4 regions of the Cedecea sp. B1(4) genome follow, and region 4 is predicted to be linked to each of the others. Evidence: riboswitches for the same ligand, from Rfam matches in the RefSeq annotation. Region 4 holds a riboswitch; each other region holds the start of a gene.

Region 1 (7,742 bases), on a different contig from region 4:
TAACCGAAGTCGGGATGCACAACGCCACGGGCTGGATGACGCTTGGCCAGTTCTCGGAAATCTTCTTTATGCTGGCGCTGCCTTTCTTCACTAAGCGCTTTGGTATTAAAAAGGTTCTGCTGCTGGGCCTGATCACCGCCGCCATCCGCTACGGCTTCTTTGTGTACGGCGACGCGTCGCACCTGTTCACTTACGGCCTGCTGTTCCTCGGCATTTTGCTGCACGGCGTGAGCTACGACTTCTACTACGTCACCGCCTACATTTACGTAGACAAGAAATCCCCGGTGTACATGCGCACCGCGGCGCAGGGGCTGATCACCCTTTGCTGCCAGGGCTTCGGCAGCCTGCTGGGCTACAGCCTCGGCGGCAAAATGATGGAAAAAATGTTTGCTTACTCCTCACCGGTGAACGGTCAGACCTTTAACTGGGCGGGGATGTGGGGCTTTGGCGCAATAATGATTGCCGTCATCGCCGTGCTGTTCATGGTCTTCTTCCGCGAGTCGGACAAAGAGATTGCTGCCATCGCCGTTGCCGGTGATGAATCTGAAAAAGTATTTAAGGAAGCGTAACAATGGAAAATCGTATTCTGGGAGCCTTTTACGGCCAGATGTTAGGTGATGCGATGGGGATGCCGTCCGAACTGTGGCCGCGCTCGCGGGTGAAGGCCCACTTCGGCTGGATAGACAAGTTCCTGCCGGGTCCGGCAGAAAACAACGCCGCCTGTTATTTTACCCGCGCTAAGTTTACCGATGACACCTCAATGGCGCTGGCGCTGGCGGACGCCATCATCGAGCACCACGGGGCTATCAACCCGGACGCCATTGGCCGCCATATTCTGGCGTGGGCAGAAGGGTTCGACGCGTTTAACAAAAACGTGCTCGGCCCGACGTCGAAAATAGCCCTGAATGCGATTAAACAAGGCACGCCAGTAAGCGAGCTGGAAAACAACGGCGTAACCAACGGGGCCGCGATGCGTGCCTCCCCGCTTGGCTGCCTGCTGCCCACGGCCAGTCTAGATGAGTTTGTGGATGAGGTCGCGTTAGCTTCGAGCCCGACGCACAAATCAGATCTGGCCATTGCCGGGGCGGTCGTTATTGCCTGGGCCATTTCCCGTGCTATTGACGGTACAAGCTGGGCCACAATTTGCGATGAGCTGCCATCCATCGCCCGCCACGCGCAGGAAAAACGCATCACGACATTTAGCGCGTCCCTCGCGGCACGTCTGGAATTAGCGCTGAGCGTGGCAAGAAAAGCGCGCGGCACCGAATCCGCCATGGAAGAGATTTACCAGTTGGTCGGCACCGGTACCAGCACCGTTGAGTCAGTACCGGCGGCGATTGCGATGGTCGAACTGGCAAAAACCGACCCTAACCGCTGCGCCATCCTGTGCGCCAATCTCGGCGGAGATACCGACACCATCGGCGCCATGGCTACCGCTATCTGCGGCGCGCTGAACGGCGTGGAAAGCATCGCCCCGGCGCTGAAACAGGAGCTGGATGAAGAGAACCAGCTCGACTTCACGCGCTACAGCCGCATCTTTATGACCTATCGCCAGCAAAGAGAGGCCAGCCATGAAGCCAAATGAACTGCTGAGCAAACTGCCCCAGCTGCAGGCTCAGCGCCCGGTTTGCGTGCTCGGTTCGGCGGTGATTGACGTCATCGCCGACGCCTACGCCCTACCGTGGCGCGGCTGCGATATCGAACTGCATCAGCAGGGCGTGAACATTGGCGGCTGCGCGCTGAACATCGCCATCACGCTTTCGCGCCTCGGCATTGACTCGCAGAACGCGCTGCCAATTGGCCAGGGCACCTGGGCCGACATTATTCGCAACAGCCTGGAAAAACAGCACATCCGCAGCGAGATCCACACCGATACGGGAGATAACGGCTGGTGCCTGGCGCTGGTCGAACCCGACGGCGAACGCACCTTTATGTCGTTTCGCGGCGTCGAGCATCAGTGGAATCAGGCCTGGCTTGACGGCCTGACCATCCCGCCAGATAGCCTGCTGTCGCTCTCTGGCTACCAGCTTGCCGGGCCGTGTGCGGAACTGCTCGTTAGCTGGCTGGAGTCGCTGCGGGCAATTACCCCATTCATCGACTTTGGCCCGCGTATCGCGGATATCCCGAAGCCGCTGCTGGCGCGGATTATGGCCTGCAAACCGATTGTTTCGCTCAACCGTCAGGAAGCGGCGATTGTTGCCGAATGGCTTGGCGTGGAAGCGGAAAATATTGAAGCGATTTGCCGTGCATGGCTCACCCGCTACGGCAGCCCGCTGATCGTTCGTTTAGATAAGGACGGCGCGTGGTTTGCGGCCGACGATAACATGGGGATCGCTGCGCCCTTCCCGACTACCGTCGTGGATACCATTGGCGCGGGCGACAGCCACGCGGGCGGCACAATTGCGGGCCTGGCGGCAGGCTGGAGCCTGGAAGAAGCAGTCAGCCTCGGGAATGCGGTAGCCAGCTACGTGGTCGGCCACCGGGGCGGGGACTGCGCGCCAAAACTCGCGCAGCTCGAGCAAACCTTACTCCTCGCAGACGAAAACGTATAAGTCGCTGCGGCAATGGCTGATGCTGTACTCGATGGGCCGGTTGTGCGGGTCGAACGCTACCTGTTTGATGACCAAAACCGGCACCGGCGTTTCCAGTTTGATGTGTGACTGGAATTCACTGTCCGGCATTCTGGCGCTGACCCGGCTGCGGGTGCGCTGCGGAATAATGTTCTGGCTGCGGAAGTAGTCGTACAGCGAAACGCCAATCTCATCCGGGTCGGCAATCAGCCCGGTCGGCACGTAAGACTCTTCGATAGACACCGCATCTTCATCCACGTAGCGAATGCGCTTGAGCAGAAAAACCTCGCTTTCAGCCGGGATCGCGAGCTGTTCAGCCACGTCTGCCGGGCATTTCACCACGCGTTTGTTCACCCACAGCGTATTTGGCTTTTTACCCCGGAGCACAACCTGCTGCGAAAAGCCCCTGGCCTCTTTCAGCGAATACTCAAACGTCGCATTAATTTGCGTTCCGTAGCCGCGCGAACGCGTCACCACGCCGTCATCTTCCAGCGCCTGCATCGCCTTGCGCACGGTAATGCGTGACACTCCCGTAAGCTGACTGAGATCGCGTTCCCCCGGCAGGATATTGCCCTGCGGCAACAGGCCCGCGCGCACGGCGTTTTTCACCGTTTCGACAAACTTGAGGTATAGAGGAGCGTTATCCGGGGCGGCAAAGCGCTGTTTGAGCTGTTCAACTAACTGGTGATGAGCCTGTTCCATGGTACGCAATTGTCCGGCAGGGAAGATGAAGCCAGTATAGTACCACTGGTATTACGCTGGCTAAAAACTTCTCTCTTAACCGACAGTTACCACCATTCGTGAAAATGATGTACCGGGCCGATACCGTGCCCGACCTCTAGCGAATCCGCCTGAGCCAGCGCCTTCGACAACCAGATTTTTGCGGCAGCCACGGTTTGCGCCCAGTCGTCATGGCGGGGGCGGAGCGCAGCCAGCGCGGCAGATAAAGTACAGCCAGTGCCGTGGGTGTTTTTTGTTTGCACGCGCGGCGCGGTAAAGCGCTGGACATCGTGGCGAGTAAATAGCCAGTCCGGGCTTTCTGCGTCGTCGAGGTGCCCGCCTTTCATCAGCACAGCCTCGCAGCCCATTGCCAGCAGCGCTTCACCCTGTTCGCGCATCTCTTTTTCACTGCGCGCGTGGGGCGCATCCAGCAACGCTGCCGCTTCCGGGAGATTGGGGGTGATCAGCGCGACATGCGGCAATAGCTTCCGACGTAAGCTTTCCACCGCCGACGGGGCCAGCAGCGGATCGCCGCTTTTCGCCAGCATCACCGTATCCAGCACCACGTTTGGTGCCTTATAGAACGCCAGTCGCTCTGCGACGGCTTCAACGATATCGGCCTCTGCCAGCATGCCAATTTTTGTGGTGTCTATTCGCACGTCGCTCAAGACAGAATCTAACTGCGCCGCCACAAACTCAGGCTCAATACGGTAAACGGACTGCACGCCACGGGTATTCTGCGCCACCAGCGCAGTGATCACGCTTGTGCCGTAAGCGCCGAGCGCGGAGAAAGTTTTCAGATCGGCCTGGATCCCCGCCCCACCGCTTGGATCGGTTCCGGCAATAGTTAATGCGTTGATGCGTTTCATGCCAGCCCCTCCGCATTCAGCAGATAAAGGGCGTCGAGGAAGGCTGGGGTAAAACTGCCCGGCCCACGGCTGGCGGCGATGGCCTGCTCGCCGGCAAGCGACATAAAGCGGCAGGCGCTGGCGACATTGTCCAGCCTGTCTCCCGGTAAAGCACAGCACGCAGCAACCACGGCGGAAAGCGCGCAGCCGGTGCCGACCACACGCGTCATGAGTTCTCCCCCGCCGGTCACGGCAAACGTTCGTTCGCCATCGGTGACGTAATCAGTTTCTCCGGTTACGGCAACCACTGCACCGGTTTCGCGCGCCAGCTTTTGCGCCGCCGGGATCGCCGAAAGTGCATCATCGGTGCTGTCTACGCCACGGCCTCCGGCCTGCTCCCCTGCCAACGCCATGATTTCAGACGCATTACCGCGAATGGCGGCTGGTTTCAGTTGAATAATTTCGCGAGCGAAGCGCGTGCGGAAAGCCAAACCACCCACGGCGACCGGGTCTAGTGCCCACGGCGTTTCGGCGCTATTGGCGGCGTGAATAGCAGCCAGCATCGCCGTCGCGCGTTCTGAAGTCAGGGTGCCAATGTTGATCAGCAGCGCGCTGGCAAGCCCGCTAAATTGTGCCGCTTCTTCGGCTTCAATCACCATCGCCGGGGCAGCCCCAAGCGCCAGCAGCACGTTAGCGGTAAAGGTTTGCACTACGTCATTGGTCATGCAGTGAACCAGCGGCGAATGCTGACGGAGGTGGTGTAAAACAGAGGCGGCGGTTGCGCCGGGTAGCAGGTCAGGTTGCATAACGGTAAGGCTCCTGTCCGGCGTGAAAGAAGGGACGCCGGACAGGCATCTGACTTCCCTACGCTGGCATTATCCAGATCAGGTGGTACGGGTATTTCTCAGCCTTCACAAAGAAGGGCACCCCGAGTCATTTACAGCAATATGTTGCGATTAATGCAGGTCATTAATCCATGCAGAGGATGGTAATGCCAGCGGGAAGTCTTGTAAACGGCAAAAGCGGTGCTTTGCGGATTGCAGGTGGCGGCTGGGTTGACACTGACTTCATTTAGGGCGACTTAGTGAAGAAATTCTCTCGTCGAATTTAACTGCCCTTTTCTATTTTTTCATTACACGACACCACACATAACTGGACTTTCAAACGTAAGCCTTCCGCCCCGATTGTAACAGCCGTGTGAGCGACCTGGCACCAGCACAAAGGGGGAATGTGAACGGCCTGTTTTATCGCTTTCAAACGCTCTCAACTAAGAATTTTCTTATGATTTAGATCAAAGACCGAATGATCACATTTCGGGATAGTTCATCGCCGTTATCAGTGCGCTAAATAACGTACTGCCGCGTTTAGATTAATTATTTATGGCGAGAGAAAAATGAAATTCGTTAACGTTAGTCAATCATTAGCTGTAGTGTTAGGTGTTTTAGTGCTTTCGGCTTCTGCCAGAGCTGATACGGTGAGTGACTTCTATAACAATATGGTGAAAAAATCCATTACGTGGGAAGAAGCTAACGTCAGTTTTGAAAATATGGATGCCACACAACAGCAGGCTATACGAGATTATGACCACGCCCATAATACAAATTACACAAGCGATTTTGTAGGTAAGATTACCACTACGCCACATCTGGATGGCGGCCATTCAGAGCCAGTTACTCCACATCTCGATGCCCCTCACACTATCGTCGCCAGCACGCTTACCCCATCAACGACAACGACTACCTCTCCGGTAGTATCGCCCGCAATAGACAAGAGTTCACACCTGGACAGCACGGCGACGGATGCCGACCGCCAGGCAGCCAAAGATAAAGCGATGATCGAATATGTCCAGTCTCAGGTAAAAAACGGTGTGGATGGTAAAAATGGGACCAACGGTATTAGTGGCACAAATGTCCTGACGACCACCGAAACGAAACTTGATACGGTAACGCAGGCACGCGTATCCACTAACGCTAACAATATTTCTTTAAATACGGAACATGCAGAAAATAATACCCGCCTGATTCAGGCCAACAGCCAATCGATAGACAAATTAAATAATGCATTTTCTGCATTAAAAGACGAAGTTAACAATAATCAAAAAGAGGCCAACGCGGGTATCTCTGGCGCGATGGCAATGAGCAATATACCGCAGGTGATGAATAATCAAACCGTGGCTATAGGGGCAGGGATTGGCGGCTATGAAGGTGAAAATGCTTTAGCCGTGGGCGCCTCTACACGTATCGGAAATGCTGTTGTTGTGAAAGCCACCGTCAGTGACGATACAGAAAACAACGTGGGTTACGGCGCGGGGTTATCTGTAGGCTGGTAAGTTTTCCCAGGCAACATTTACTTCGCTAAAACCACTGCTAAGCTCTATTTCAGCGTCTTTTCAAAGGCGCATTTTTGGCAGTCGGGGCTTTGGCCCGGCAGGGAATGAGCAAAAAAAACACAGTGGTCAGATAACAATATGAAATATATTATTTTACTCATCATTATTATTTCAGTGGTCTATGTACATTACCGCGGCAAGATTCGCTTTCGTTTCTGGCGGCAGCTGTCGGACCATTCCACGTTTACCGCCCCGCTTAACGGTTTTATGTATCTTTTCTCCAGGGTGCCAAATACGCCCTATTTGACGCCGGAAACCTTTCCCGAGCTGACAACGCTGCGGGAAAACTGGGAAGTGATTCGCGACGAAGGTATGCATCTGCAACAAATGGAGCAGATAAAAGCCGCGGATAAATTTAACGACGCCGGTTTCAACTCCTTCTTTAAAACAGGCTGGAAGCGCTTTTACCTGAAATGGTATGAAAACGCCCACCCGTCGGCCAGCATACTGTGCCCGAAAACCACCGAACTACTGCGCACCATTCCTTCCATCAAAGCTGCGATGTTCGCCACCCTGCCCGACGGCAGCCGCCTGCCGAGGCACCGGGATCCCTACGCCGGTTCGCTGCGTTTTCACCTGGGGCTTGCGACCCCGAATGACGATCGCTGCTTTATTGAAGTGGACGGGAAGCGCTATAGCTGGCGGGACGGTGAAGGCGTGCTGTTCGATGAAACCTATATTCACTACGCGGAAAATACCAGCGGCGAAAATCGCCTGATTCTGTTCTGCGACGTGGAAAGACCGATGCGCTACCGCTGGGCTCAGGCGGTTAACCACTGGCTGGGGCGCAACCTGATGAGCGCCGCGTCGGCACCTAACGATGAAAACGACCGCATCGGTGGGATCAACCGCGCTTTCCGCTACATCTATCAGATTCGTATCGTCGGCAAGAAGTTAAAAAGCTGGAATAAAACGGTGTATTACATCGTGAAATGGATCCTGTTTGGCGGGATTGCCGTGCTTATCTGGCGGGCGTTTTAGTTCACCTCCGCGAAATAAACGAGCCTTTGCAGTAATAGCCAGGGCTCGTTATCCGTTATCCGTAATCAGGCCAGTGACGCAATCTGGTTTTTCGCATCGGCGAGTGCGGCGCTTTTCGCTTCGTCGCCACGGCTCAGGTTTTCTGCGCGAATAATGGTCACATCGGTCAGGCCAATGAAGCCCAGTACCGCTTTCAAATAGGACTCCTGATGTTCCAGGAATGCCGCCGGGCTG
Region 2 (7,742 bases), on a different contig from region 4:
GAAGTTCGCCAGCTGGCGCAAAAAAGTGCTTCATCTGCGAGCGAGATCAGAAGCCTGATTGAGAACTCAACCACCCAGACTCGCGAGGGCATGGGGCTGGTGGAAAAAGCGAATGCCCAGATTGCCGGTATGATCGAAAACGTGCAGGAAATGAACACCATCCTCGGGGAGATCAAGCAGGCCAGCCAGGAGCAAACCGACGGCATTTCCCAGATCAACAGCGCCATTGGCATGATTGATTCCACCACCCAGCAAAACTCCGCGCTGGTGGAAGAGTCGGTTGCCGCCGCGGCATCTCTGAATGACCAGGCGAAGCAGCTGCGTGACCTGGTCCGGGTGTTCCGCCTGCAGTAATTCAGCTTTCCTTCTCAAAGCCAGCGTTAGCTGGCTTTTTTCATTTCTACGCACGGTTTTTATCTCCGGCATGACAATGTCGCTTATTGTTGTTATGTTATAACATATCAATAATGGCTGCGCAGTCAGTAAGGAGTTGCAATGTCATCGTTAACACAGGCCGACAATCGGCCAAAGAAACTGCCCGTTACCGTGCTGTCCGGTTTTTTGGGTGCCGGAAAAACCACTTTGCTGAATCATATTTTAAATAACCGGGAAGGGCGGCGGGTGGCGGTGATCGTCAACGATATGTCCGAGGTGAATATTGACGCTGCGCTGGTGCGTGAGGGCGGTTCAAGCCTGACGCGCACCGATGAAAAGCTGGTGGAGATGAGCAACGGCTGTATTTGCTGCACGCTGCGTGAAGATCTGCTGGTGGAAATCAGCCAGCTTGCCCGGGAAGGGCGTTTTGATAACCTGGTCATCGAATCTACCGGTATTTCCGAACCGCTGCCCGTGGCGGAAACGTTCACCTTTGTGGACGATAAGGGTGAAAGCCTGTCCGATATCGCCCGGCTCGACACCATGGTGACGGTGGTGGACGGTTTTAACTTCCTTCGGGATTATGAATCTTACGACAGCATTCAGTCTCGCGGCGAGTCCATGGGTGAGGAGGACGAACGCACCGTGGTTGACCTGCTGATTGACCAGATAGAATTTTGCGACGTTCTTGTACTCAACAAAACGGATCTTATCGACGACGCAGAGAAACGCCGCCTGATGTCCGTGCTGCATTCCCTTAACCCACGCGCAAAAATCATCACTTCGGCGTTTAGCCAGGTTAGCCTTGATCAGGTTCTGGATACCGGGCTGTTTGACTTTGATGCCGCCGCTCAGGCGCCGGGCTGGCTAAAAGAACTGCGCGGCGAACATACGCCGGAAACCGAAGAATACGGTATTCGTAATTTTGTTTTTCGTGCCCGGCGCCCCTTCCATCCGGCACGTTTCCAGATGGTGACCGACGGCGGGCTTAAAGGCGTTATTCGCTCCAAAGGCTTTTTCTGGCTAGCGAGTCGCCCTCAGCATGCCGGATCCTGGTCCCACGCGGGCGGTGTGATGCGCCAGGGACTGGCAGGGATGTGGTGGGCTAGCATCCCCCGTGAGCAGTGGCCGCAGGATGCCGAAAGCCTCAGGCACATTTTAAAGCACTGGGAAGACGGTATTGGCGATGCGCGCCAGGAGATTGTTTTCATCGGCATTGATATGGACGAGGCGAGTCTGCGCGAGAAGCTGCAGTATGCCTTACTTACCGATGCCGAAATGGCAGAAGGGCCTAAAGCCTGGGCACGGTATTACGATCCGATTGATGCCTGGTTCGACTGACTGAGGCCCGGCTGCCCGTTGGCAGGCAACCGGGCAACCTGGCTTAGTGCAGCTCTACGGCGTAGTCATCCACCGGGGTGATTTTCTTGATCAGCTTGTTATCAAACAGAAACTGTTCGTAGGCCTGGTAGCGGGCGCGGTCGAGTTTAGCCGGGTCGGTAGCAAACAGCGGTAGGCTTGCCTGCCAGGCCTGCTTATTCAGCTCGGTATTCAGTTCTGCGTGGGCTTTGGCAAAGGCCTGCCAGGTTTCCTGCGGATGCGTCTGCAGGTACTCGTTGCCTTTTTTCAGCGCGGCGAAGAATTTTTTGATCTTCGGTTCATTCGCCGTTTTACGATTCGCCACAAAAATCAGCTCATCGTAGGCCGGGACGCCGTAGTCCTCGACGTTAAACACCACCGGGGGTTTACCCTGAAGCTTCAGCTCGAGCGCTTCGATATTGCGGTAGCCGCCGATCACCGCATCCACCTGGCCCGCCAGCAGGGCGCTGGTGAGCTGGAAGTTGACGTTGATGAGCTTCATCTCTTCCGGTTTGACGTGCTCATGCTCAAGCATGGTGGCAAGCGTCGCCTGCTCGATACCGCTGACGGAATAGCCGATTTTTTTGCCTTTAAGATCCGCTGGTGATTTGATGTTCTGATCCAGCGTCATCACCGTATTCAGCGGGGTGTTAATCAGCGTCCCGACGCGCACCAGCGGCAGCCCCTGATCGGCAAAGAAATGCAGCTGTGGCTGGTAGGTAATGGCCAGATCGGCCTGCCCGGCGGCAACCAGGCGCGGCGGCAACGCCGGGTCGGATGGCGGGATGATCTTCACGTCCAGCCCTTCGGCCTTAAAAGCGCCAATTTGTTCAGCCACCATAATGGGCGCGTGATCGGGGTTAATGTACCAGTCCAGCACCAGGGTCAGCTTTTCAGCGGCGGAGGCCTGAGCGGCAAAGGCGGCGGTGAGCAGCAGGCCACACAGCGTTTTTTTCATCTTCTTAATTCCTTAATTAAGGCGGTTATTCGTTGTTTTCAGGCGACCAGACAATCAGCCGCCTCAGCAGGGCATCGACCGCCAGCCAAAGCAGAACGGTCATCAGGACTAAAATAAACAGCGCGGCAAAGCAGACGTCGGTTTGCATGCGGGCGTTGGCGTTTAGCATGACGTAGCCCAGCCCTTCGGCAGAGCCCACCCATTCGCCAATAATTGCCCCGATGGGGGCGACGGCGGCGGCCATGCGCAGCCCCGAGCCAAAAGCAGGCAGCGCCGCCATCAGCCGAACGTGCCTCAGCTGCGCCCAGCGTGAAGCCCCCATCGTGCGGGCCAAATCCAGATAGTCGTTATTCACTCGGCGCAATCCGTCAAAGAACGACGACACCACCGGGAAGAAAATCACCAGCACCGCCATCGCCACTTTGGCGCTCATGCCAAAGCCGAACCACAGCACCAGCAGGGGTGCGAGGGCAAACACAGGGATTGCCTGACTGGTGAGTACCAGTGGCATCAGCCAGCGCTGGAGGCGGGGGGAAAACATCATGCCCAGCGCCAGGCCCGCACCGAGGAGCACGCCCAGAATTAGCCCGCTGATAATCTCTGAGGCGGTGACCAGCGTGTGCCAGGCGAGATAATCGCGGCCATCCCATAACGCCAGTGCCACCGAAGCGGGAGAGGGCAAAAGAAAGGCGGGAATATTGCCGAGGGTAAGCAGATACCAAAGTAGCAGCAGCCCGGCAAAGACGGTCAGCCCACGGCGCAGGCGTGTAGCATGGGTGTCTGAAGTCAGCTTCATTCGGCGGCCCTGATCAACTGTTGCAGCAGCCCGGCCTGGCTTTGGAGTAGATCTACATCGTCCGGCGCGCGGGGCGGCTGCCCGGCAATAACATGCGTATCGTCGATGCCCGCAGGCCAGCGGGAGAGCACCAGCAGGCGATGGCTGAGCCGACAGGCTTCCATCGGATCGTGAGTGATCAGCAGCACGGTATTTTTTGCCAGCAGCCTGGCCGCCAGGTCCTGAATGGCCGTGCGGGTGATGGCATCCAGCGCCGAAAACGGCTCATCCATCAGCACTATCGGGCGCTTTTCGTAAAGCGTTCTGGCGATGGCGGCACGTTGCCTCATCCCGCCCGATAGCGAAGCTGGCAGGGCTTTGGCATAGCCAGCCAGCCCGACCTGCTCAATCAAATGTTCCGTCCATTGCCTGTCGACCGCGTCACCACGCAGGCGAGCTCCGAGGGCCACGTTCTGCTCAATGCTGAGCCACGGGTAGAGCAAATCTTTCTGCCCCATCCAGGCGATACGCCCGGCAACCGGCAGGCCGTCGCTGCAGGTCACGCTTCCGCCACAGGCCCGCGCCAGCCCGGCGATAATTTTTAGCAGGCTGGTTTTACCCGCCCCGCTCGCGCCCAGCAGGGCAACGAAGCTGCTGCCGGGAATATCAAAATTCAGCCGCTCAAAAATGGTCTGCTGGCCAAAGCGCAGGCTGAGATCGCGCACCTGAATGCCCGGCGAAGTCGCGCTGTCGGTCATGAGGCATTCAGCCCCATCTGCCAGAACGCGGATTCAAGCTGCGTCGCGGTGGTAAAAATCTGTGATAGCTCTGAGAAACGGCTTTCCGCGCCACGCTGGTGGCCTACGTTTTCGAGCAACTGCACAGCGGCTTGCACGCCGGTGAGGTAGCCTTCATCGCCATAGTTACGGATCCAGTTCGCGTAGGGATTGCCTGCCATCACCGTGTCGGGGCTATGCAGCAGGCCAAGGCCGATTTCTGCATATCCGGCCACGCAGGGCAACAGGGCAGCCAGCAGATCGAGCGCGTCGCCTGAATGGCCAATATCCAGCACGTAACGGGTGTAATTCATGGTTTCTGGCGCTTCCGCCTCGGCCACTATTTGCGCTTCGTCCAGGCCCCAACTTCGACAGTAAGCCACGTGGAGCGGCAGCTCGGAGACAATGGCATTCAGCGATGCGGTCGCGGTGCGCATTTCCGGCAGCGTGCGAAGCTTGCTGACCAGCAGGGCGTAGGCGCGGGCAAAATGAATCAGGAAAAGATAATCCTGGGTCAGATAGCGCTTGAATGCGGCTTCAGGCAGCGTGCCGACAGCAAGCTGCTGCAAAAAAGGGTGATCGACGTAATCCTGCCAGTGCTGGCCGGCCTGCTCGCGCAGTCGTCCGTAAAGACCGTTTTCGAAAAGTGGGGTGTACATGGGACCTCCTGGGTAAGTGGAGATCCGGGCGCGCAGAGGTATGAACAGACAATAACAGAGCTGTGATTGCCGACCGTCCCTTCGCTGGCATGACCCAGATCAGGTTCAAAGGGTTCGGCTTACGCCATCTCAGCCCATACAGGACACCCCTCGGAGGTGCCTGTTATACGACATTTACTTTTTGATTACAATCGCCGGGCGCTGTGTCTGACCTTGCTGAAAGCGACGATCCGTTTAGTGCGGTATCGCAATATTTTGCTGGCACTCGGGGCGGGAATTTTGTCACTGTAGGCCGGTTACCTACGAGTCTAAGGATGATATCCGATGAAAAAGATTGGCTTTCTCTCGTTTGGCCACTGGTCGCCTGCCGCCCAGTCCGGCACGCGCTCTGCGGCGGATACGCTGCTGCAGTCCATCGACCTGGCCGTTGCCGCCGAAGAGCTTGGCGCTGACGGCGCTTACTTCCGCGTGCACCATTTTGCTCGCCAGTTAAGCTCGCCTTTCCCACTGCTGGCGGCCATCGGGGCAAAAACCAAACGTATTGAAATCGGTACCGGCGTGATCGACATGCGCTATGAAAACCCGCTCTATATGGTGGAGGACGCGGGAGCCGCGGACTTGATTGCCGGGGGCCGACTGCAGCTTGGGATCAGCCGTGGCTCGCCGGAGCAGGTGATCGACGGCTGGCGCTATTTTGGCTATGTGCCAGGGGAAGGAGAAACCGAAGCCGATATGGCGCGCCGTCATACCGAGGTTTTTCTTGAGGCGCTGAAAGGGGATGGTTTTGCCGAGCCGAACCCGCAGCCAATGTTTCCTAATCCACCGGGTCTGCTGCGTCTGGAGCCGTTTTCTGCCGGGCTGCGGGAGCGAATCTGGTGGGGGGCGAGCTCCAATGCGACTTCGGCGTGGGCCGCGAAGTTAGGGATGAACCTGCAAAGCTCCACGCTGAAAACCGATGAATCCGGCGAGCCGTTTCATATCCAGCAGGCGAAGCAAATCCGCGCTTATCGGGCCGCGTGGAAAGAAGCGGGCCATAGGCGTGAGCCGCGCGTTTCCGTCAGCCGCAGCATCTTCGCGTTAATGGACCAGCGCGACCGCAACTACTTCGGCGGCAGCGGCAAAGAAGGCGATCAGGTTGGCTACATCGAGCCACAAACCCGGGCCATTTTCGGCCGCAGCTATGCCGCTGAACCGGAGCTGCTCATTAAGCAACTGGCGCAGGATGAGGCGATTGCCGAAGCCGACACGCTGCTGTTAACCGTGCCAAACCAGCTGGGCGTGGATTATAACGCGCACCTGATCGAATCTATTCTGAAGCACGTTGCACCGGAGCTGGGCTGGCGCTAAATAAAACAGGGAAAAGGTCATGCTATGAACCCGGATTTTTACTGGATTAATGAGCCAAAAGTCTGGCAAGAAGGCGACGGCGGGCTGACAGTTGTCACCGATGAACAAACCGACTTCTGGCGCAAAACATGGTACGGGTTTGAGCGTTTCTCCGGCCATTTTTATGGCTGCAACGTGCAGGAGGATTTTACCTTCCAGGTGAAGGTCAAAGCTGAATTTAGCGCACTCTACGACCAGGCCGGTATCATGCTGCTGGGGGATGAATCCCACTGGCTAAAAGCGGGCATCGAGTTTAACGACAACGCCCCCACCATTGGCAGCGTGTTGACGCAGGGCCATTCCGATTGGGCAACCGGTGTATTTCCCGGTCAGGCAAATCTGTTCTGGATGCGCCTGACCCGAAAAGGTGACAGCCTGCGGCTGCAGTATTCCGTTGACGGCAAAAGCTGGCCGTTGCTGAGACTGGCGCATTTCCCCGGATTCGACGCATGCAGAGTAGGCGTGATGTGCTGCACCCCGCAGCGTGGCGGGCTGGCGGTGAACTTCGAAGAAATGATGCTGAGTGCCGCGCTGGATAAAGGACTGCACGATTTAAGTTAATCAGCCGTTTAGTCGGGCGGCGCCCCGCCAGACATTTGCCAGGCAGCGTTTCTCCTGGCGGGGACAAAGCCGGTAACGGGGCAAATGTTTTTCCGTTGGACATTGAAAATAAAGTGCAAACGCTTCGCGCTTCATTCAGCCCGGTATAATTCGTAGTATATTGTGAGTATTCATGGTTATCAGGTGCTCTTCATGTCTTACTCCATCGGCGAATTTGCCCGGCTCTGCGGGATAAACGCCACCACGCTCCGTGCCTGGCAGCGTCGTTACGGCCTGCTCAAGCCGATGCGAACCGATGGCGGTCATCGGCAGTACAGCGACGAAGATATCCAGCAGGCGCTTAACATTCTCGACTGGGTGAAAAAAGGGGTGCCGGTCAGCCAGGTTAAGCCGCTGCTGGCCCGGCCTGAAACGCGCCGGGCGAACAACTGGCTTGGCCTGCAGGAGAGTATGCTGCAGCGGCTGAATGAGGGGAAAATCGAATCTCTTCGCCAGCTTCTCTACGATGCAGGCCGGGAATATCCGCGCGCGGAACTGGTGACGGAGGTTCTACGCCCCCTGCGCAGTAAAGTCTCGGCTAACGTGCCGGCCATCATGACCCTGCGCGAAATTCTCGACGGCATCATTATCGCCTACACCTCGTTTTGCCTCGAAGGGGATAAAAGAGCGCCCGGTGACAACTGCCTGATTACCGGCTGGCATCTGAGTGACCCCTGCGAAATCTGGCTGGAGGCGCTCAGGCGAACCGGCCAGGGACACCGCATCGACGTGCTTCCTGTTCCGCCAGCCGTTCTGGCCCCGGAAATCTTTCCTGACCGAAAATGGCTGCTGGTCACCTCCGGTAAGCTGACGGCGACCCGTAAAAAGCAGCTTGAGCTCTGGCAGCAGCAGGG
Region 3 (7,742 bases), on a different contig from region 4:
CGTGCCCTGAGCATGGAAGGCCGCATGACGCTGTGCAACATGGCGATCGAAATGGGGGCCAAAGCCGGGATTGTTGCGCCGGATGAAACCACCTTCAACTATGTGAAAGGTCGTCTGCACGCCCCTAAAGGCGCGGACTGGGATGAAGCCGTCGAGTACTGGAAAACCTTCAGCACCGACGAAGGCGCTAAATTTGACGCCATCGTCACCTTAGACGCCGCCGACATTGCCCCACAAGTGACCTGGGGAACCAACCCAGGCCAGGTGATTTCCGTCACCGATAATATTCCTGCTCCGGAGTCTTTCAGCGATCCGGTAGAACGTGCCTCGGCAGAAAAAGCGCTGGCCTATATGGGCCTGCAACCGGGTATTCCCTTGACCGAAGTGGCTATCGATAAAGTCTTTATCGGTTCCTGCACCAACTCGCGTATTGAAGACCTGCGCGCAGCAGCTGAAGTCGCCAAAGGTCGCAAAGTCGCACCAGGAGTTTTGGCCATGGTTGTGCCAGGCTCAGGTCCGGTTAAAGCTCAGGCCGAGTCTGAAGGGCTGGATAAGATCTTCATTGAAGCCGGTTTTGAGTGGCGTTTGCCTGGGTGTTCCATGTGCCTGGCCATGAACAACGACCGTCTGAATCCGGGCGAGCGTTGCGCCTCCACCAGCAACCGTAATTTCGAAGGTCGCCAGGGCCGTGGCGGGCGTACTCATCTGGTCAGCCCGGCGATGGCAGCCGCAGCCGCTGTTTCCGGTCATTTTGCCGATATTCGTACATTGAAATAAGGGGAACTACCATGGCAGAGAAATTTATCCAACATACCGGCCTGGTCGTTCCGCTGGACGCGGCGAACGTCGATACCGATGCCATTATCCCGAAGCAGTTTTTGCAGAAGGTCACCCGCACCGGTTTTGGCGCCCACCTGTTTAACGACTGGCGTTTTCTGGACGATGCCGGGCAAGTGCCTAACCCGGAGTTCGTGCTGAACTACCCGGAATTTAAAGGCGCCTCTATTTTGCTGGCGCGTGAAAACTTCGGCTGCGGCTCTTCCCGCGAGCACGCCCCGTGGGCATTAACCGACTACGGTTTCAAAGTGGTCATCGCGCCAAGCTTTGCGGACATCTTCTATGGCAACTCGTTTAACAACCAGCTGTTGCCGGTTATCTTGAGCGATGAGCAGGTTGATGAGCTGTTCAAGCTGGTCGATGCCCAGCCTGGCATTAAGTTTGTCGTCGACCTTGAAGCCCAGACGGTTCAGGCGGGTGAGAAAAGCTATTCGTTCGAGCTGGATAGCTTCCGCCGTCACTGCATGTTGAACGGCCTGGACAGCATCGGCCTGACGCTACAGCACGAAGCCGCTATTTCTGGCTACGAGCAAAAACTGCCAGCATTTATGCGGTAATTCATTTTCCCCTCTCGCTCATGAGAGGGGAAAATTTTAAACGTTCTTAACCCGGCTAGTCAGGAACAGCGCGACCACCGCCAGCACCGCCATCAGCCAGTAAACAGAATAGTGACCAAAACCTTCCGCCAGCGCGCCCTGCAGTATCCCAGCCAGAATCACGCCCGTTGAAATACTGTTGGTGAATAACGTCGTCGCAGAACCCGGCCTTCCCGGCATCAAATCCTGGAACCACAGCATGCCTATCCCCGCAATGATCCCGATAAACACCGCATTAAACAGCTGTAAGATCACCAATGCCGTTTTCGAGTGGAACAGGATCAGCCCAACATAAAACAGCACGCCCGCACCAACCGCCGCCACCATCATGTTACGTTTTCCAAAGCGCTTCACGTAGTAGCCGGCGAGGATCATCGCGGGGATCTCAATCCCTGCCGCCGTGCCCATTAATAACCCCGCCAGCTCATCCGGCAGCCCAAGATCCTGGCTTATCCACAGCGGCATATCGATGATGTACATGGTGTTGCAGGTCCACATCAGCATCGAAGCGATAAACAGCATCCGCACGTTACTGTCTTTCCAGCCGCTGACCTGCGTTATTGCCACCTCTTCGGGCTGCTCAACTCTCGGCACGGACGGCAGCGCGAAAATAATTAGCGCCAGTGAAATAACGAATATCCCGGCAGCGATAAGAAACATCGTGGTAAAGCCATATTTCAGCGCCAGCATAAAAGAGAGTGGCGGCCCGATAACCCACGCCAGAGAAAGCTGCGCCCGCATGATCGAGCTGAACATCACCACTTCGCGAGCGGAACGGTCGGCGTATTCACGCGCCAGGGCAAAAATCTGCGGCATGGCGGTATTGGCTATTGAGGCAAACATCACGCCAAGCGTAATCAGCGTCAGATAATGACGATTAAAGGCAAACAGAACGCAGTTTGCCACCGCCATCGCGCAGCAAACCATAATCAGTTTTCGCCGGTCGCCCCGACTGTCCGACCTTTTGGCCAACAGCAAACTGACGCCAATCCCGGCAATCGCGTTAACGGTGTAAAACAGGCCGACCCAAAACGGCCTCACTACGACTTCTCGAGTTAAAAACAGGCTAAGCGTCGGAGCCTGCAGCGCCCCGGCCACGCCAATCATAAAAGAGACGGCCATGAAGGCAGCGTAAACAGGGTTAAAACGGCGTGCGCGGGTCAAAAACCAGAGCATGGAATGTCCTTAAAAGGAGATGTCTTCAGAGGTATTTGTTAAATGCATAAAGATTAAACGAAAAAAGCCAGCAGTAAACAGCTGCTGGCCGGTGAAAAGCACCAATACTCAGTCACACATGAGTCGGCGCGTTGGCGTTCTCGGGCATCGGGGTTGTAACCTCCCACTGCATCAAGTCTTCGAGCATCCTTAGTCTTTGCTCCACCGTCAGGCGAGCCAGCCATCCAGAGCAAACAAACTGTGTTGCGGCAAAGTACTGTTGGAAAAACTTCGCAGGTGATGACCGCTTCATAAACACCTCCTCGCTTCATCGGGAATCATTATTGACGTAATATAGGGAGAGTTAAATTGATGAGTTTCCGCCAGGAGTTCCTCTTTTATGTCTTCGTCACGCCTGCAACAACAATTCATCCGCCTGTGGCAATGCTGCGAAGGCAAACCTCAGGAAACCACGCTCAATGATTTAGCAGATTTGCTGAGCTGTTCCCGCCGCCATATGCGTACGCTGCTTAATGCGATGCAGGAAAAGGGCTGGCTAAGCTGGCAGGCGGAAGCCGGACGAGGCAAGCGCTCACAGCTCACTTTCCTCTATACCGGGCTGGCGCTTCAGCAGCAGCGGGCGGAAGACCTACTGGAGCAGGATCGCATCGATCAGCTGGTTCAAATCGTCGGCGACAAAGCTGCGGTCCGCCAGATGCTGATTTCTCATCTTGGCCGTAGTTTTCGCCAGGGCCGACATATTCTGCGTGTCCTTTACTATCGCCCGCTGCTAAATCTGCTGCCCGGCTCGGCGCTGCGCCGCTCTGAAACCCACATCGCTCGCCAGATTTTTAGCGGCCTGACGCGAATAAATGAGGAAAATGGGGAACTCGAAGCGGATATTGCTCACCATTGGCAGCAAATATCCCCTTTACGCTGGCGCTTCTTCCTGCGCCCAGGCATCCATTTCCACCACGGTCGCGAGCTGGACATGCTCGATATCATCTCTTCCCTGCAGCGCATCAACGCTCTGCCGCTTTTTGCCCATATCACGCAAATCACCTCGCCGACTATCTGGACACTGGATATCCACCTTAGTCAGCCGGATGACTGGCTGCCGTGGCTGTTGGGCAGCGTGAACGCCATGATCCTGCCGCGCGAATGGACAACGATGACGAATTTCGCCAGCCAGCCCATCGGCACGGGCCCCTATTCCGTGGCACGGAACAACCGCAACCAGCTGAAGATCCACGCCTTTGATGATTACTTTGGCTTCCGGGCGCTCATTGACGAGGTCAACTTTTGGGTACTGCCGGAAGTTGGCGAGGAGTCCAGCTGCGGCGTGCAGCTCCAGGGCATGCCGGACAGCGAAAAAGCCGTCGAAAGCCGCCCGGAAGAAGGCTGCTACTATCTGCTGTTCGACAGCCGATCCAGCCTTGGCGTTGACGAAAGCGTGCGCCAGTGGATTGGGCATATTCTCTCCCCGGTTAACCTTATCTACCGCGCTACCGAGCAGTATCAGCAGTACTGGTTCCCGGCTTATGGTTTGCTCCCCCGCTGGCACCATTCGAGGCCCGGACCGTTGCTCCCTAAACCTGCCGGCCTGGAGAGCATAACGCTTACCTACTACCGCGACCACGTAGAGCACCGGGTGATCAGTAGCATCATGACCGAATTACTCGCAGAGCAGGGCGTGAAGCTGGTTGTGCAGGAGATAGACTATGCTGAGTGGCATCAGGGCGAGGCCGAAAGCGACATCTGGCTGAACAGCGTGAACTTCACCATGCCGCTGGAATACTCTCTGTTTGCCCAGCTTTACGAAGTCCCGCTGATTCAAAAATGCATCCCTGGCGACTGGCAGGGCGATGCCCGTCGCTGGCACAGCAAAACGCTGGCCCTGCCTGAGTGGTGCAAGCAAATGCTGGAGCGCAATGACGTTATCCCATTGATTCACCACTGGTTGCGCATTGAAGGCCAGCGCAGTATGCGCGGGGTGAGGATGAACACGCTAGGCTGGTTTGATTTCAAGTCAGCCTGGTTTGCCCCACCGGGGCCATAACGCTTTCGTAACATGACTTCCGTAACCCAAAGGAAATCAGTAGAATCCTCCCTGCTCAACGGGGTGCCAGGACAGTTTGTCCGCGCTGAGATAATACCCGTCGAACCTGATCCGGATAACGCCGGCGAAGGGATTTGAGACACTCAACTCAATTCCTTTGCCCCCTTTTACTGAGGTGCAAAGTGTTCAAAAAATTTCTGCCGCTGCTGGCGCTGGCCGCCATGCCCGTTTTCGCTAAACCTGTATTAACCGTTTACACCTACGACTCGTTCGCCGCCGACTGGGGCCCTGGCCCGGCGGTGAAAAAAGCCTTTGAGGCCGACTGTAACTGCGAGCTGAAATTTGTGGCGCTGGAAGACGGCGTTTCTCTGCTGAACCGCGTGCGCATGGAAGGCAAGAACAGCAAAGCGGATGTCGTGCTGGGGCTGGACAACAACCTGGTAGAGGCCGCCACGCAAACCAAACTGTTTGCGCCTTCTAATATTGAACGCGGCGTCCTTCAGGTGCCAGGCGGCTGGAGGAACAGCACCTTCGTGCCTTACGATTACGGCTACTTTGCTTTCGTATACGACAAGAACAAGTTAAAAAACCCGCCAAAAAGCCTGAAAGAGCTGGTTGAAAGCGATCAAAAATGGAAGGTCATTTACGAAGATCCGCGCACCAGCACCCCAGGGCTTGGCCTGCTGCTGTGGATGCAAAAAGTGTACGGCAATAAAGCCCCGGAAGCCTGGCAAAAGCTGGCGAAAAAAACCGTCACCGTCACCAAAGGCTGGAGCGAAGCTTACGGCTTGTTCCTGAAAGGGGAAGCCGACCTGGTACTCAGCTACACCACCTCCCCGGCCTACCACATCATCGAAGAGAAGAAAGACAACTACGCCGCCGCGGACTTTAGCGAAGGACATTACCTGCAGGTTGAAGTTGCGGGCCGATTGGCGAACAGTAAACAGCCTGAACTCGCCGAGAAATTTATCAAATTCATCACCACGCCAGGTTTCCAGAACACCATTGCTACCGGCAACTGGATGTATCCGGTGACCAACGTGGCATTACCTGCTGGCTTCGACAGCCTGGTGAAGCCGCAAACCACGCTGGAATTTCCCCCTCAGCAGGTGGCCACCCAGCGCGCAGAATGGATCAATGAATGGCAACGCGCCGTCAGCCGCTAATACCAGGCTGGCTGTATCCAGGGCTCTTTGCCGCAACGCTGGTCGTGGCGGTAGCCCTGGCGGCTTTTCTGGCGCTGTGGCTTAACGCTCCGCAGGTGGATGTCTTTGCCATCTTACAGGACGACTATCTTTGGCACGTCCTGCGCTTTTCATTCTGGCAGGCCTTCCTTTCCGCCGCACTTTCCGTTTTCCCGGCAATCTTTTTAGCCCGCGCGCTTTACCGCCGCCGCTTTCCTGGCCGACTGGCGCTGCTGAGGCTGTGCGCCATGACGCTGGTGCTGCCGGTGCTGGTCGCCGTTTTCGGTATTCTTTCCGTTTATGGGCGAGAAGGCTGGCTGGCAACGCTCTGCGCCTGGCTGGGCTTTGAATGGCGCTTTTCCCCTTATGGCCTACAGGGCATTCTGCTGGCGCACGTCTTCTTTAATATGCCGATGGCGACCCGCCTTTTGCTGCAGGCGCTGAACAATATCCCTTCGGAACAACGTCAGCTGGCGGCACAGTTGGGGATGCAGGGCTGGCATTTCTTCCGTTTCGTCGAGTGGCCCTGGCTGCGCCGCCAGATACTCCCGGTTGGCGCCCTGATTTTTATGCTTTGCTTCGCGAGCTTCGCCACCGTGCTTTCTCTGGGCGGCGGCCCACAGGCAACCACCATCGAGCTGGCCATCTTTCAGGCATTAAGCTACGACTACGATCCCACCAAAGCGGCATTGCTGGCTCTGCTGCAAATGACGTGTTGCCTTGGCCTGGTGTTGTTGAGTCAGAAGTTAAGCAAGGCGATTCCCGTCGGCGTCAGCCAGCTTCAGGGCTGGCGCGATCCACAGGATTCTCTGCGCCGAAAACTTAGCGATGGCCTGCTTATCATGCTCGCCCTGCTGCTGCTGCTCCCACCGCTGCTAGCGGTGGTGGTCGATGGGGTTAACGGCAGCATGGGCAGCGTGCTACGGCAGCCAGCGCTCTGGAACGCGCTCTGGACTTCACTGAGAATTGCCATTGCCGCCGGGCTTGTCAGCGTGACGCTGACGCTGATGCTGCTTTGGAGTTCGCGTGAACTTCGGCTGCGTAACCAACGCTTCGCCGGGCAGGCCATTGAACTTAGCGGCATGTTGATTCTGGCCATGCCGGGCATCGTCCTCGCCACCGGCTTCTTCTTGCTGTTAAACAATACCGTGGGCCTGCCGCAATCCGCCGACGGCATTGTTATTTTTACCAATGCGCTGATGGCGATTCCTTACGCCTTAAAGGTGCTCGAAAACCCCATGCGAGATGTGGCGGAACGCTACTCTCAGCTTTGCCAGTCGCTAAATATCAGCGGCTTTAATCGCCTGCGATTTATTGAGTTAAAAGCGCTGAAACGCCCAATAGCCCAGGCGCTGGCATTTGCCTGCGTCCTGTCGATTGGCGATTTCGGCGTGGTGGCGCTGTTCGGCAATGAAGACTTCCGCACGCTGCCCTTCTGGCTGTATCAGCAGATCGGCTCTTACCGCAGCCAGGAAGGCGCAGTCACAGCGCTACTTCTACTGCTGCTTTGTTTTATGCTGTTTACCTTGATTGAAAAACTTCCGGGGCAAGATGCTAACTCTGACTGATGTAACCTGGCTGTACCAGCAGTTACCCATGCGCTTTTCCCTGAAGGTTGCGGCGGGGGAACGAATCGCCATCCTGGGGCCAAGCGGGGCGGGGAAAAGTACGTTACTGAGCCTGGTCGCCGGGTTCCTGCAGCCTGCCAGCGGCAACATCGTCATCGACGGCGTGGATCACACCCTGACACCGCCTTCAGCTCGCCCGGTTTCCATGCTTTTCCAGGAAAATAATCTGTTTAGCCATTTGACCGTCCGGCAAAATATCGCCCTGGGCATGCATCCGGGAATGAAACTTGATGAAGCCCAGAAGCAGCGACTGCGGGAAATAACGGAACGCGTGGGGTTAACT
Region 4 (7,742 bases):
CCCTAAACGACGGGGATGCGAGATGCCGTGTCCGTCCACAAACACCAAATCGGGCTTCTGCGAAAGCATCCCCCACGCCTCAAGCAGCGCGGGATATTCGCGGAAGGATAAAAAGCCGGGAATATAAGGCATGGTGGTGGCAATTCTTGCCACCTGATATTCAACCAACTCAAGAGACGGGTAGCTCAACAAAACGATGGCCGCGCGGGTGACGTCTCCGCCTTGTTCAAATCCCACATCGGCCCCGGCGATCAACCGCGGCGGATCCTGCTCAAGGCGATCTTCTCGGATCACCTTTGAGGCCAGATCCAGCTGTTGCTCTCGCAGTAAGGTGAGATCCATCTCTTGCCACCTTAAGCCCGGTGGTATTGCGCGGACAGGCGATGCACAGCTTCCACAAAGACGCCAGCATGCTCTGGCGGAACGTCCTGGTGAATACCATGCCCAAGGTTGAAGACGTGCCCTTCTCCCTGCCCGAAACCAGCCAAAATGGTGGCAACTTCTTCTTCGATACGTGCAGGCTGAGCGTAAAGCATGGAGGGGTCCATGTTGCCCTGCAGCGCGACTTTATGGCCTACGCGACGACGTGCATCTGCAATGTCCGTTGTCCAATCGAGGCCCAGTGCGTCGCAGCCGGTTTCCGCCATCGCTTCAAGCCACTGCCCGCCGCCTTTGGTGAACAGCGTCACCGGTACACGGCGGCCATCGTTTTCACGCAGCAGGCCATCGACAATTTTGTGCATGTAGTAGAGCGAGAATTCTTTGTAATCTCGCCCGCTCAGCACGCCACCCCAGGTGTCAAAGATCATTACCGACTGCGCGCCCGCACGAATTTGCGCATTCAGGTACAGCGTCACGCTCTGCGCCAGCTTATCCAGCAGCAGGTGCAGCGCTTTCGGGTCGGCAAACATCATTTTCTTAATCACGGTGAAGGCTTTGCTGCTGCCGCCTTCCACCATATAAGTGGCCAGCGTCCACGGGCTGCCGGAGAAGCCAATCAGCGGCACTTCGCCCTTCAGTTCACGGCGAATGGTGCGCACCGCGTTCATCACGTATGCCAGCTCGCCTTCCGGATCGGGAATCGGCAGCTTTTGAACGTCGGCCAGGCTTTGAATCGGGGAGCTAAAGCGCGGGCCTTCCCCCGCTTCAAAGTACAGCCCAAGCCCCATCGCATCCGGGATGGTCAGAATGTCCGAAAAGAGGATCGCCGCATCCAGCGCGTAACGGCGCAATGGTTGCAGAGTGACTTCGCAGGCCAACTCGGCGTTTTTGCACAGCGACATAAAGTCACCCGCCTGAGCGCGCGTCGCCTTATATTCCGGTAGATAACGCCCTGCCTGGCGCATCATCCACACCGGGGTGACATCTACCGGCAAGCGCTGCAGAGCGCGCAGGTAACGATCGTTCTTCAGTTCAGTCATGTTTACCTTTCCTTTAGCTGTATCGCCGCAGTCTATCATTCATAGTCCGCGCGACACAGGGCGACGGTATCTTCAATTAAGCGGCGCGCCACGGTGCCCGGCGGCGGTAACAGCGGCAGTTGGTCATAGCGATACCAGCCCGCATCCAGCAGTTCTTTCGGGTCAATATTGATTTCACCGCTGTGATAATCCGCCATAAATGCGGTCATCAGCGACTGCGGGAACGGCCAGGGCTGGGAAGTCACGTAGCGCAGGTTTTTCACCTGAATGCTGCTCTCTTCCATGACTTCGCGAGCCACCGCCTGCTCCAGCGTTTCGCCCACTTCGACAAACCCGGCCAGCACGGTGTAGACGCCGTTGCGGTGGCGCGTGTGCTGAGCCAGCAAGATATGATCATCCTTACGAATAGCGACAATAATGCAGGGGGCAATTTGCGGGTAATAGCGTTCCCGGCAGTGCCCGCAGAGCATTGCCCATTCGCTTTTGCTGAAGTGCATTTCATGGCCGCAGTAACCGCAATACTTATGCGAGCGATAAAACTCAGCCAGTTGAACGCCTCGTCCGGCCAGTTGGAACAGGCCCACATCGCGATCAAGGAGCTGACGCAGCGAGCCCATATCCGAGCGGCGGTTTTCACGAATCAGCCAGACGGGCTCACCTTCCCACTCACCGATATCCAGGGCACGGCTGCCTACGAGTTGAAATTCTTCCGCGCTGCCGTGAGGTAAGTCACCCTGCGGCAACCATATTTTTTGCTCATGGCTGACTATCCACCAACCATGATCTAAGTTTTGAATAACACGTTCCATAACCTGGTGCACATCCCCGTGTTCACTGATATAAACAATTAGTTTTTACTTTTTTGGGTTAGTTTGCGTTCAATCTTTTAACTCACGGAGTCTCAATCATGCTGAACCAGTTAGCCAATCTGACTGAGCGCGTTGGTGGTAGTAATGAGTTAGTTGACCATTGGCTGCAGGCCCGTAAGCACCTGCTGGTCGCCTATTACAACATGGTCGGGATCAAGCCTAACAAGGAATCGCACACCGCGCTCGACGAAAAAGCGTTAGACAATTTTTGCCACGGCCTGGTGGATTACCTCTCTTCCGGTCATTTCAGTATCTACGAGCGAATCATCAGCAACCTGGAAGGCAGCAGCCCGCTGCTAAGCGCAGCCCAGCTCTACCCTCAGTTGGAAGCCAACACCCAGCAAATCATGGACCTCTACGATTCCCATCTGGAAAACGCCATCGACCGCGACAGCTGGGTCGAGTTTCAGCAGGCGCTGTCAGAGATTGGCGAATGCCTGGAGTCCCGCTTCACCCTTGAAGATAAACTAGTCCTCCTGGCTATTGATAACAACCTCGACGGCAGCGCCAGCGATCCTGCCGGGCTGGCAAGTCCAGCTTGAGTTGTTAGCTATTAACGAGTAATTTACAACTTTCCCACCGCAAGGTGGGATCATTCTTGTCGGAGTGCCGAGTGCGTTAAGCACCGGCTGAGACCGTTAATTCGGGATCCGCGGAACCTGATCAGGTTAGAACCTGCGAAGGGAACAAGAGTAATTCTATCTTTGGGTACACCCGTTCTCGGGCGGCCCATATCCATTACTCCTTCCGTTGTCCTGACAAGCCATATCCTGACTAAACCTGGAATGTGCTATGTCTGCATCTGAAAACAAACCAGGCCGCCGCGAACAACGCGCCGCCGCCCAACACTTTATCAATACGCTTGAAGGCACCGCCTTCCCTAACTCCCGACGCATCTATCTGACCGGGTCACGTGAAGATATACGTATCCCGATGCGCGAAATCCAGCTCAGCCCAACGCTCACCGGCAGGAGCAAAGATGCCCCGCAATATCAGCCGAACGACGCGGTTCCCGTCTACGATACCTCCGGCCCCTATGGCGATCCCGACATCGCCATAAACGTGTTAAATGGGCTAAATCCCCTACGCAGCGCCTGGATTGCCGACCGGCGTGACAGCGAAGCACTGGATGAACGCAGCTCCGCTTACACAAAAGCGCGTCTTGCCGACGACGGCCTGGACGAATTACGCTTTGAAACTCGGTCCAAACCTCGCCGGGCAATAGCCGGACAGTGTGTCACCCAGTTACATTACGCCCGCAAAGGCCTTGTCACCCCAGAGATGGAATTCATCGCCATTCGCGAAAATATGGGGCGCGAGCGTATTCGTGATGCCGTCCTGCGCCACCAGCATCCCGGCGAAGGGTTTGGGGCCCGCCTGCCGGAAAACATCACGCCGGAGTTTGTCCGCGATGAAGTCGCCGCCGGGCGAGCGATTATTCCTGCCAATATCAACCACCCGGAATCAGAGCCGATGATTATCGGCCGCAATTTCCTGGTAAAGGTCAATGCCAATATCGGCAACTCGGCAGTCACGTCTTCTATTGAAGAGGAGGTGGAGAAGCTGGTGTGGGCCACTCGCTGGGGGGCAGACACGGTGATGGACCTCTCCACCGGCCGCTACATTCATGAAACGCGGGAATGGATCCTGCGCAACAGCCCGGTGCCCATCGGCACGGTGCCCATCTACCAGGCGCTGGAGAAGGCGAACGGTATCGCCGAAGACCTGAGCTGGGAGATGTTCCGCGACACGCTGCTGGAGCAGGCAGAGCAAGGCGTGGATTACTTCACCATTCACGCCGGAGTGCTGCTTCGCTACGTCCCGATGACCGCGCAGCGCCTGACTGGGATCGTGTCGCGCGGCGGATCGATTATGGCGAAGTGGTGCCTGTCCCATCATCAGGAAAACTTCCTGTATCAGAACTTCCGTGAAATCTGCGAAATTTGCGCCGCCTATGATGTTTCCCTTTCCCTGGGCGATGGCTTACGCCCCGGTTCCATTCAGGATGCCAACGACGAAGCACAGTTTGCCGAACTGCATACGCTGGGCGAGTTGACCAAAATTGCCTGGGAGTACGACGTCCAGGTGATGATTGAAGGCCCGGGGCATGTGCCGATGCAGATGATTCGCCGCAACATGACCGAAGAACTGGAGCATTGTCACGAAGCGCCTTTCTATACCCTTGGCCCGCTCACAACCGATATCGCACCGGGCTATGACCACTTCACCTCCGGCATTGGTGCCGCCATGATGGGCTGGTTTGGCTGCGCGATGCTTTGCTACGTCACCCCGAAGGAGCACCTCGGCCTGCCGAACAAAGAGGATGTTAAGCAGGGACTAATTACCTACAAAATTGCCGCTCACGCCGCGGACCTGGCCAAAGGGCATCCCGGCGCACAAATACGCGACAACGCGATGTCCAAAGCACGCTTTGAATTCCGCTGGGAAGATCAATTCAACCTGGCGCTCGACCCGTTCACCGCCCGCGCTTACCACGATGAAACGTTGCCGCAGGAATCCGGCAAAGTCGCGCATTTCTGTTCCATGTGCGGCCCTAAGTTTTGCTCCATGAAAATCACCCAGGAAGTGCGCGATTACGCCGCAAAACAGGCGAGAGATGCTGGCATGGAAGATATGTCCCAGCACTTTCGCGCCCGGGGCGGCGAAATTTATCTCAGACAAGAGGAAGCATAATGTCCAGACTCACTTTCCCTGCCACCTCCCGCCGACTGGGCCTTTATCCGGTCGTCGACAGCGTGGAATGGATCGAACGTCTCCTCGGGGCAGGCGTCAAGACCATCCAGCTCCGCATTAAAGACAAACGCGATGCCGACGTTGAAGCCGACGTCATCGCAGCCATTGCGCTGGGCGAACGCTACAACGCTCGCTTGTTCATTAACGATTACTGGCGACTGGCCATCAAACACGGTGCCTACGGCGTACACCTCGGCCAGGAAGATATGGATGTCGCCAACCTGGCGGCGATAAGCGAAGCCGGACTGCGTCTGGGGCTTTCAACCCACGACAACATGGAAATGGATCGCGCCTTAAGCGCAAACCCGTCCTACATCGCGCTGGGCCATGTCTTCCCTACCCAAACTAAGCAGATGCCCTCTTCCCCTCAAGGGCTGAATAAGCTGGCAGAACATATTCAGACGCTGGGTGATTACTCCACCGTTGCCATCGGCGGAATAAGCATCGATCGCGTACCTGCCGTCTTAGCCACCGGCGTGGGCAGCGTCGCCGTCGTCAGCGCCATTACGCAGGCACCCGACTGGCGCATCGCCACGGCGAAGCTACTCGACCTGGCAGGCACTGGCGATGAATGACGCGGATTTTATGCGCTATAGCCGCCAGCTACTGCTGGAAGACGTGGCGATTGAAGGGCAGGAAAAACTGCTGTCCAGCACGGCGCTGGTCGTCGGTCTGGGCGGCTTAGGTTCACCTGCCGCGCTGTATCTCGCCGCCGCTGGCGTAGGCAAGCTTATCGTAGCGGACGATGACAGGGTGCATATCAGCAATCTCCAGCGCCAGATCCTGTTCACCTCAGAAGATATTGAGCGCCCGAAATCTTCCGCAGCCCACCAGCATCTGCAGCGCCTGAACCCAGGAGTGAAAATTGTTCCGCTGGCAGAAAGGCTAACGGGGGCTTCGCTGACAGAAGCCGTGCGCGAGGCCGACGTGGTGCTGGACTGCAGCGACAATATGGCAACCCGCCAGGCGGTAAACGCCGCCTGCGTGGCCGGGAATACGCCACTTATCACCGCCAGCGCCGTCGGTTTTGGCGGCCAGATGATGGTCCTGACACCGCCCTGGGAACATGGCTGCTACCGCTGCGTCTGGCCTGACGAGAGTGAACCCGAACGCAACTGCCGCACCTCCGGCGTCATCGGCCCGGTCGTGGGCGTGATGGGTACTCTTCAGGCGCTGGAGGCCATTAAATTACTTACCGGCATGACGCCTGCTGCTGGCGCTTTGCGCCTGTTTGACGCCCGGCAACATAGCTGGCGCACTCTGGCGATGCAAAAATCAGCCACCTGCCCGGTCTGCGGAGGTCGCGATGCGCATTCAGTTTAACGATGAATATCTGGAATGTACGGCCGGTCTGACGCTCGCAGCCCTTCTGGCCCAGCTTGATCAGGGCAAAGTTGGCGCAGCACTGGCCGTTAATCAAACTATCATCCCGCGTGAACAGTGGAGCAATTATCTGCTGCGCGAGGGCGATACCATTCTGCTGTTTCAGGCAATTGCCGGGGGCTGACATGTTACAGATTGCCGATAAAACCTTTTCCTCCCGCCTGTTCACCGGCACCGGAAAATTCTCCTCCAGCCAGATGATGATCGACGCGATTCGCGCTTCTGGCTCACAGCTTGTCACCATGGCGATGAAACGCGTGGATTTACGTGGCCATCGTGATGACATTCTTCAGCCACTGCAGCAGGCGGGCGTGCATCTGCTGCCCAATACTTCCGGGGCGAAAACGGCAGAAGAAGCTATTTTTGCAGCACAGCTTGCCCGCGAAGCGCTGGGAACGAACTGGGTTAAGCTGGAAATTCATCCTGACGCCCGCTATTTACTCCCGGACCCGATTGAAACGCTGAAGGCCGCCGACGCTTTGGTCAAACAGGGATTTGTGGTGCTGCCGTACTGCGGCGCCGATCCTGTGCTCTGCAAACGTCTGGAGGAAGCTGGCTGTGCGGCCGTGATGCCGCTCGGCGCGCCCATCGGCTCAAATCAGGGTCTGCAAACCCGCGCGCTGCTGGAAATCATCATTGAGCAATCCCGCGTGCCTGTTGTTGTCGATGCGGGGATCGGTGCACCAAGCCATGCAGCCGAAGCGTTAGAAATGGGGGCTTCTGCCGTGCTGGTCAATACCGCCATAGCGGTCGCCCGTGACCCGGTACAAATGGCGCAGGCGTTTCGTCTGGCCGTGGAAGCCGGAAGCCTTGCGGCACAGGCCGGGTTAGGCTCTCGCCACCAGCAGGCTCAGGCCACCAGCCCGCTGACCAGTTTCCTGCAGTTTAGCGAGGAGAATGCCTGATGGCAGAAACCTTTACCGACCGCTGGCGTCAGCTGGACTGGGACGATATCTCCCTCAAAATTAACGGTAAAACGGCGGCAGATGTCGAACACGCGATTAACGCCCCCCGCCTGACGCGAGAAGACTTGATGGCTTTGCTTTCCCCTGCCGCCAGTCGTTACCTGGAGCCTCTTGCTCAGCGGGCGCAGCAGCTTACGCGTCAGCGCTTCGGCAACACGGTCAGTTTTTACGTGCCGCTCTATCTCTCTAACCTGTGCGCCAACGACTGTACTTACTGCGGCTTTTCCATGAGCAACAAGCTTAAGCGCAAAACGCTGGATGAAGCGGAGATTGAGCGGGAATGCGCGGCTATCCGTGCGCTGGGGTTCGAACACCTTTTGCTGGTGACCGGCGAGCACCAGTCCAAAGTC

Evidence for each region. A riboswitch is a leader RNA that binds a small molecule or an ion and turns the genes downstream of it on or off. The one in region 4 is predicted to bind thiamine pyrophosphate.
Region 1: it holds a riboswitch for thiamine pyrophosphate, as region 4 does, so the genes downstream of both, thiM (hydroxyethylthiazole kinase) here and thiC (phosphomethylpyrimidine synthase ThiC) in region 4, are expected to answer to the same signal.
Region 2: it holds a riboswitch for thiamine pyrophosphate, as region 4 does, so the genes downstream of both, tenA (thiaminase II) here and thiC (phosphomethylpyrimidine synthase ThiC) in region 4, are expected to answer to the same signal.
Region 3: it holds a riboswitch for thiamine pyrophosphate, as region 4 does, so the genes downstream of both, thiB (thiamine ABC transporter substrate binding subunit) here and thiC (phosphomethylpyrimidine synthase ThiC) in region 4, are expected to answer to the same signal.

What each region holds. Positions count from the first base shown of each region.
Region 1 covers NZ_JCAHMZ010000004.1:547,804-555,545, reverse strand. The annotation lists gene ACR6JA_RS12185 (nucleoside permease) at 1-569, shown strand, start outside; gene ACR6JA_RS12180 (ADP-ribosylglycohydrolase family protein) at 572-1,585, shown strand; gene ACR6JA_RS12175 (PfkB family carbohydrate kinase) at 1,572-2,552, shown strand; gene ACR6JA_RS12170 (GntR family transcriptional regulator) at 2,526-3,272, opposite strand; gene thiD (bifunctional hydroxymethylpyrimidine kinase/phosphomethylpyrimidine kinase) at 3,359-4,159, opposite strand; gene thiM (hydroxyethylthiazole kinase) at 4,156-4,944, opposite strand; TPP riboswitch at 4,983-5,079, opposite strand; gene ACR6JA_RS12155 (YadA C-terminal domain-containing protein) at 5,532-6,467, shown strand; gene lpxO (lipid A hydroxylase LpxO) at 6,606-7,508, shown strand; gene ACR6JA_RS12145 (FMN-dependent NADH-azoreductase) at 7,574-7,742, opposite strand, start outside.
Region 2 covers NZ_JCAHMZ010000002.1:64,243-71,984, forward strand. The annotation lists gene ACR6JA_RS03700 (methyl-accepting chemotaxis protein) at 1-354, shown strand, start outside; gene zigA (zinc metallochaperone GTPase ZigA) at 496-1,716, shown strand; gene ACR6JA_RS03710 (ABC transporter substrate-binding protein) at 1,760-2,692, opposite strand; gene ACR6JA_RS03715 (ABC transporter permease) at 2,718-3,488, opposite strand; gene ACR6JA_RS03720 (ABC transporter ATP-binding protein) at 3,485-4,225, opposite strand; gene tenA (thiaminase II) at 4,222-4,902, opposite strand; TPP riboswitch at 4,962-5,063, opposite strand; gene ACR6JA_RS03730 (LLM class flavin-dependent oxidoreductase) at 5,227-6,249, shown strand; gene ACR6JA_RS03735 (DUF1349 domain-containing protein) at 6,274-6,849, shown strand; gene ACR6JA_RS03740 (MerR family transcriptional regulator) at 7,042-7,742, shown strand, end outside.
Region 3 covers NZ_JCAHMZ010000003.1:331,915-339,656, reverse strand. The annotation lists gene leuC (3-isopropylmalate dehydratase large subunit) at 1-777, shown strand, start outside; gene leuD (3-isopropylmalate dehydratase small subunit) at 789-1,394, shown strand; gene ACR6JA_RS09085 (sugar efflux transporter) at 1,431-2,609, opposite strand; gene sgrT (glucose uptake inhibitor SgrT) at 2,722-2,901, opposite strand; gene sgrR (HTH-type transcriptional regulator SgrR) at 2,989-4,647, shown strand; TPP riboswitch at 4,697-4,798, shown strand; gene thiB (thiamine ABC transporter substrate binding subunit) at 4,830-5,813, shown strand; gene thiP (thiamine/thiamine pyrophosphate ABC transporter permease ThiP) at 5,789-7,399, shown strand; gene thiQ (thiamine ABC transporter ATP-binding protein ThiQ) at 7,383-7,742, shown strand, end outside.
Region 4 covers NZ_JCAHMZ010000005.1:5,505-13,246, forward strand. The annotation lists gene nfi (deoxyribonuclease V) at 1-342, opposite strand, end outside; gene hemE (uroporphyrinogen decarboxylase) at 354-1,421, opposite strand; gene nudC (NAD(+) diphosphatase) at 1,457-2,230, opposite strand; gene ACR6JA_RS12540 (Rsd/AlgQ family anti-sigma factor) at 2,329-2,832, shown strand; TPP riboswitch at 2,883-2,993, shown strand; gene thiC (phosphomethylpyrimidine synthase ThiC) at 3,083-4,984, shown strand; gene thiE (thiamine phosphate synthase) at 4,984-5,619, shown strand; gene ACR6JA_RS12555 (HesA/MoeB/ThiF family protein) at 5,612-6,367, shown strand; gene thiS (sulfur carrier protein ThiS) at 6,351-6,551, shown strand; gene thiG (thiazole synthase) at 6,553-7,332, shown strand; gene thiH (2-iminoacetate synthase ThiH) at 7,332-7,742, shown strand, end outside.